3 regions of the Sporosarcina koreensis genome follow, and region 3 is predicted to be linked to each of the others. Evidence: riboswitches for the same ligand, from Rfam matches in the RefSeq annotation. Region 3 holds a riboswitch; each other region holds the start of a gene.

Region 1 (2,272 bases), on a different contig from region 3:
ATAGCACTTCGACGGCAGCAGCAATGGTCTCTGAAATGACGGCCGCGCCAGGTTTCCGGATAATGTACATGCAGATAATCGACACGATGAACCAAATGCCGAAAATCCATTCATAGGCGATCGGACCAATGAATCCCGACCATATATTCCCGACATGCAGAAAAAGCAAATAGACGATTCCGAACACAACCGAAAACAGCGACATGAGGACGACTTCTTTCAGCTTCCATGACTTCAACATATTACAGCCCTCCGTGTGACGGACTGTTGATGCTCATTGAAACAGTCATGACCAAATGCTTATGCTCTTCAGACCGCGCATTGCTGAAAGCTTCCTCGTAAAATGCGAACACATCATGGATATCCCCATGGATGCCGCTTGCGTAATGCATCGATTCATTGAACACGCCCTGCTCCTTTGCCCGGTCCACTTCGCGATAAATGATCTCCATATACGACGGATTATTCATCGGATAGAGCGCAAATTGGGAGGATACATATTGCTTTGCCGTATCCGTATTCGCGATCTTCTCGCCTTTATCCAAATATGCATCGCCCGCCGTATCACCCGGGCAGCCAGCTGAAAAAGTGCCCGATAGCGCAATATGCTTGCCCGTTTTCGCAGCATGCAGAGCAATCGCCTTCGCCACATTGAACACATGAACTTGCTTGCCGCGAATGACGGTGGACACATCATCTGTATGCATCCACACATTCGACGTATCCGTTTGTTCAAGCGCTCCTTTAATAATACTTACAAAATCATCTGCCATCGGATGCAATGAGAAACGAAATCCGACAATTGGGCTTAACCCACATTCCATTTCCTTCGACCTCCCAAAAAATTTTCATAAAAAAAACTACATCCCGGAAGATGTAGCACTTCTCCAATATGAAACAATCGGAAAGCCACTACACTTCCCCACGCAGGTATTATCCTGATCGGGTCATAAGGGATCGGAGCTGTTGCTCGCATCTCAGCCAATAGTGGGCACCCCTAGTGCAGAAAACGGTATGTAGTTGTTAGTTATGCTGCCATTAGTATAGACGAAGTATTTTTTATTGTAAATAAAATCTGGCAAACTCGTACTTTTGTATCGGACTACACCTTCCTGCTCAATTTCAATTCAAATTCAGGATGTGTCACGTATTCTTGATATTCAACATTCCCGTCAAACTTGAAATACTCTTCGATACGGACCCGGATCGCTGGTTGCGTAATATACTCAAGCACTTTATCCTTAGGAACCCACCTGCAATCGGACGTTTCTTCCGACGTGCACAATTCCCCGCCAACCGGCTTGCAAGCAAAATCGAACATTACTTTCGTCGGTACATCCGTCACCCCGTCATACCATTTATAAATGGCCGAGTTCGTATAGACCCCAATGAGGTGGCTCACTTCCACGTCAATGCCGCTTTCCTCTTTCACTTCGCGGATGACTCCATCCATCAAGTTTTCTCCGACTTCGACTTGTCCTCCTGGGAAAACCCATCCCCCATGTTCTGTTTTCACAATTAAGAGATTCCCTTCCCTGTCTTCCACGAGCCCACCACAGGCTACGATATGTGTCGGCATCGCCATTCTTCCCATCCCCTTTTTGAATTAATCTATTTATTTCTATAATAACAATCTTCTCCTGCTGATTAAAGCTCCTATTCAAAATAGTACATACTGTGCAAAAAAAACCCCTTGACCAGAACAGTCAAAGGGTTACTTGCTTTATGAATGAATCGCCTGATGTGTTGCACTCTATTAAAAATTACTAAAGCTGCCTCCGTGGTGCATGCCTCCGTGGTGCATGTGGTGGTGGGTATGGGTGTGCATATGATGGGCACCTGTATGATGAACACCTGTATGGTGAACACCTGTATGGTGAACACCTGTATGGTGGACACCTGTATGATGGACACCAGTATGATGCATATGCCCAGGATGGTGGCTCATGTGTCCCGTGTGAACATGGTGATGATGATGTACATGATGGTGTTCATGACGGCGCCTTTCGCCCATGTGATGTTGTTCAGGATTTCTCACGTCTATCCCTCCTTCATTTCTCATTCATCATTATGGTATGTCTAAATTCAAATCGATTGTAGGCGTAACGTTCAAGGCTGCCAATCAATAAAACCAACTACCGCTTTTGACAGCTGAAGGTGGTTTTTCATAAATGCTTAAACTGGAACTTTTGCGAGATAGTAAGCATCCAGTTCCTTATAATATTTATTCATGGATGAAGGAGAAACATCAAACCACTCGGCGATTTCTTTC
Region 2 (2,272 bases), on a different contig from region 3:
GCAGAGCGCCATTCAGTTTGCTCACAGGATGGATTTTCATCACAACCATCTCGAATGTCAGTTATTTGCTGATGATCCATGGTTGGACAGGATTCGGGTTAAGCGATCCATTATGGACAGTCATCTTCTTAACGGTTTCAACTGCGTTCGCTTTACATTTTATGTACCACCACAAGGATTATGTGATGAATCTTGTGTTTGTTTGGGCATTTATCGGCATTGCTGTCAGAAACGGGACGGAAGAGCTATTCATCTCTGCAGCGGCCATCTTCTTATCTGCCGTCATCATCACGTGCATCTTCCTGTTTTCAGGCAGACGCATTGACAACAAAAATAGAGTAGGCATATGAGTTCATCATACGCCTACTCCTTTTTTTATGCCGCCCTTTGAATCAGTCGTGGAGCGGTTGTGAATAAAGGTACTACTACAATTGCACAAAGTATGATTGATGGAATCATATACGATGCATTATACACAAGTGAATACAACCATACCGGCTGATCTCCTGCGAATTCGGCGAAGAAAATAATCCCACCGATATAATGGGCAAGGAATCGTAATACTCCTCCAATGACAGTACCTATAACAATTGCTGAAACCATCGATCGTTTATTCCCCGCTTTTCTACTACTAATCAACCAGCCCAATGTAACTGCCGCAATCCCTACCAGCGAATAAGCCACAAAATAATCGAGCGCCGCCTGGTAGATATTCAACACATATGCCCCACTAATTACCTGTAATAGTCCGGTAATAAACCCTGTTAACATTCCGCCAAGTATTCCCCATCTGAATGCAATAACGATGATTGGCAACATGGACAATGTGACGGATCCCCCTTGGGGCATCTTGAACAAGACAAGCATATCCAAGACAAATGATAAAGCTCCAAAAATAGCAACCTCTAATAAAAACTGCAGACGTTTACGATCCAATTCTAACTCCCCCTTTTTTTGTCGGAGGGATACGGAATGAAAAAGCGGTTTGTTTGCCTCGACCGGGCATCACAGATAATCGGCATGTTTGAATGACGCCGATCATGGCTACGGTTAGTAAACAGCTTCAAAACTCTTTTGCAACAAAAAACGACATCCCGGATAGAACCGAGACATCGATCGTTGTCAGTTTCCATCCACATCCCTACGCAAGCATGAACTTACAGGTTCGAAGGGTCAGGACAAATGTCCAATCTCAGCCGTTGAAGGCCCCCCTTGTGGTCATGTAATTCAATTGTCGTCTCCATTGTATATGTTAAAGTACTTATAAGCAAGATGATATTGTAAACTACTTATTAGAATTACGGGAGGTAAGCCCATGACCAATAATAAACTATTATCCGCCCTCTGTTATTTCAGCATATTCTTTTCGCCTCTGCTGCTGCCTGCAATCGTCTATTTTGTCACGGATGACCATGAAGTGAAAGGCCATGCGAAGCGTTCACTCATCTCGCATCTTGTCCCGGTCGTACTCCTCATTGCGGGATTCATCCTGTTTTCGTTTTCGATGATCTCCTATGAGTCGAGGATGCACACCATGATGACAGGGCGATTCGACTTTTGGGGACTGGCGCCATTTCTATTCATGATCATCTATGGACTGCTATTTTTATTCGTCGTCATCTGGAACGTCTACCAAGGCGTGAAAGTGTTGAAATGATAGACAGGACAGGCATACGTTTCTTTACGATTGAATAACTATGTTATAATCAGATGGAAAATTACGTTTCAAAGAAGGGACCTGTAAATCATGATTGTGAAGAACAACGAAGAGATCGAAGCGTTGAAAAAGATCGGTCGCATCGTCGCAGAAGTGCGGGAAGCTATGAAGGCGGCGACTGTTCCGGGCATTACGACAAAAGAGATTGATGAACTCGGAGGGCGCCTTCTTGCCGAGCGCGGAGCTGTGTCAGCACCGATTGACCAATATGAGTTCCCGGGCTATACATGCATCAGTGTCAATCATGAAGTTGCCCACGGCATTCCGGGATCGCGCGTCATCCAGGACGGCGACCTTGTCAATATCGATGTCTCTGCATCATTCGGCGGGTACTTTGCAGATACCGGCATTTCATTCGTCGTCGGCACAGCGGATGAGAAGAAACAACTGCTTTGCGACGTGGCGAAAAGCGCATTTGACCGTGCGATGACAAAAGTGAAAGCAGGCTCAAAGTTAAGCCAAATTGGGAAAGTAGTCGAGCGGGAAGCGAAGGATAACGGCTTGAAAGTCATCAAGAACTTGACTGGGCACGGCATCGGAACATCTTTGCACGAA
Region 3 (2,272 bases):
TCTACTTCGTCATCAGCAGGTGCTTCTGCATCAGCATCTTCATCAGCTGGAGCTTCTTCAGCATCCTCTTCATCAGCAGGAGTTTCAGCATCTACTTCCTCATCAGCAGGAGTTTCTACATCTCCTTCTTCATCAGCCGGAGCATCAACATCTCCTTCTTCATCAGCCGGAGCATCAACATCTTCGTCAGCTGGCGCATCTACAGCATCGTCCTCTTCATCTACAGGTGTATCTGTATTTTCTTCGTCATCATTTGGCGTGTCCGTAGCGTCGTCATCACCAGTAGTATCGTCTGAATCATCTTCATCCAGATCAGCAGCTACGAAGTTTTTATTTGCAATTGTACGCATGAATTTACCTTTGTCAGGAGATCCAGGAATACTCGTTGCATAATAGGAAACCTTTTCGCCATGATTTTTAAACTCTGGCTCGCCATTTTCCGCAGCGAACGCCGAACCGCTTGCTCCGAAAATAGCTGCAGTTAGCATCGATGTCGACATGACAAACGGTAAAATTCTCTTTTTCGTGTTCTTCTCATTACGATTCGTTTCGTTAACCAAGATTCATCAAACTCCCTTTTCTTAAATTTTTCGTTCCCGACTACTCAATACTGAAGCGAAATAACATTCATCTTTTTAAGTCGATATGTACATCCGCCTCCTTCTCAGGTGGGTTCGTTTTTTTACTATCCGGATGAAAGCTTTCATTCGGATGTGAGCAGTGTCCCAACTGCACAATACCAACAATAACAAAAGAAAATAACAGGGGTGTGACAACCAATTAACAGATATTCATGGAAATATTAACCTTTGTAATAAAGAGAAAACACATTAAAATACTAAAAAAGGATGTATTCTAATGAATTAGACCCTGGATATCCAATTTATTCCTGCGTTGAAAATACCGTCAAATTGCCTTGCATAGATGTCCCATTACTTTATTGTTATGTTTAACGAATGGTCTTAAGGGTCTAACGTTATGTATTACAAAATATTACGCGGACCTTACGAAACTAGTAATCTATGATATAGTGAAGTAGAAAACTGAAAAGAGTTAACCACTGGGGGAGTCTTTGTAAAAGACTGAGACGTGTATCGATACGCGGACCCTTCGAACCTGATCTGGCTCATACCAGCGTAGGGAAGTGGATCGCACGTCTTCCAAAGGTTATCTTCCGCCGATTTGCGAGCCGCTTCTTCAACGATTGTGTTGAGTGAAGCGGCTTTTTTGGTTTTCTAAAACTATAAAGGAGTGGTTGGAATGACGTTTTGTGAAGAGGTACGGAAGGAATGCAGCGATGTTTGGGAGGCAAGCTTCCACCATCCATTCATTGCGGCGCTCGCTGAAGGGACTTTGCCTGAAGATGTCTTCAAACAGTATGTCCTGCAAGACTCGTATTATTTGAAGCACTTTGCGAAAGTCCATGCCCTGGCAGCTGTGCAGGCTACGGATTTATTGACGGTGCAACGGTTTGCGCAGCATGCGGAGGGAACGTGCGGTGCGGAAATTTCATTGCATGAAGGTTTTTTTGGCCTGCTGGGCGTTACAGATAATGACATTAAAAGTTTCGAACCTGCGCCGACAGCGTATGCCTACACGTCGCATTTGTACAGGGCCGCATTGGAAGGTGACTTGGCCGCGACATTATCAGCGTTGCTTCCATGTTATTGGTTGTATTACGAAATCGGGGAGCGGCTGAAGGACGCGAAACCGAATCATCCGGTTTACGATAAATGGATTGCCACGTACAGTTCTGAATGGTTCGAGCAGGCAACCCGTGAACAGATCGATCGTTTGAATAAACTTACGGAAGAACTTTCGGATAAAAGAAGGGAACAATTGAAAGCCCATTTCATTAAAAGTGTCCATTATGAATTGCAGTTTTGGGAAATGGCATGGACGAAGCAAAAATGGTCGTTTGAAACGGAGGTGCATGCATAATGGCGCAATCTTCATTGCTGCATGAACTGCGTTCGCAAAGCCCGTTGGTTCATTGCATCACGAATATTGTCGTTGCAAACTTTCAAGCGAATGGCTTGCTCGCATTGGGCGCTTCGCCGATCATGGCGGGTGCAATCGAGGAGGCGGCGGAAGTAGCCGCCGTTTCCTCGTGTACATTGCTCAATATCGGCACGCTGGACAGTTCGGTTGTTGAATCAATGATCGCAGCTGGAAAAAGCGCTTCTATTAAAGGGCGGCCACTCGTATTGGATCCGGTCGGTGCGGGGGCGACTGTTTTCCGTAAACGGACAGTTGCAAAACTTCTGGAGGA

Evidence for each region. A riboswitch is a leader RNA that binds a small molecule or an ion and turns the genes downstream of it on or off. The one in region 3 is predicted to bind thiamine pyrophosphate.
Region 1: another riboswitch for thiamine pyrophosphate. It lies ahead of ACFPTP_RS11220 (YkoF family thiamine/hydroxymethylpyrimidine-binding protein); the one in region 3 lies ahead of tenA (thiaminase II).
Region 2: another riboswitch for thiamine pyrophosphate. It lies ahead of thiT (energy-coupled thiamine transporter ThiT); the one in region 3 lies ahead of tenA (thiaminase II).

What each region holds. Positions count from the first base shown of each region.
Region 1 covers NZ_JBHSNP010000025.1:63,759-66,030, forward strand. The annotation lists gene ACFPTP_RS11215 (ECF transporter S component) at 1-241, opposite strand, end outside; gene ACFPTP_RS11220 (YkoF family thiamine/hydroxymethylpyrimidine-binding protein) at 243-824, opposite strand; TPP riboswitch at 903-1,009, opposite strand; gene ACFPTP_RS11225 (NUDIX hydrolase) at 1,103-1,585, opposite strand; gene ACFPTP_RS11230 (YecA family protein) at 2,176-2,272, opposite strand, start outside.
Region 2 covers NZ_JBHSNP010000025.1:38,796-41,067, forward strand. The annotation lists gene ACFPTP_RS11105 (tryptophan-rich sensory protein) at 1-350, shown strand, start outside; gene thiT (energy-coupled thiamine transporter ThiT) at 376-936, opposite strand; TPP riboswitch at 1,122-1,223, opposite strand; gene ACFPTP_RS11115 (magnetosome magnetite crystal formation protein family) at 1,316-1,657, shown strand; gene map (type I methionyl aminopeptidase) at 1,748-2,272, shown strand, end outside.
Region 3 covers NZ_JBHSNP010000010.1:38,467-40,738, forward strand. The annotation lists gene ACFPTP_RS05310 (ICP22 family protein) at 1-560, opposite strand, end outside; TPP riboswitch at 1,053-1,160, shown strand; gene tenA (thiaminase II) at 1,261-1,941, shown strand; gene thiM (hydroxyethylthiazole kinase) at 1,941-2,272, shown strand, end outside.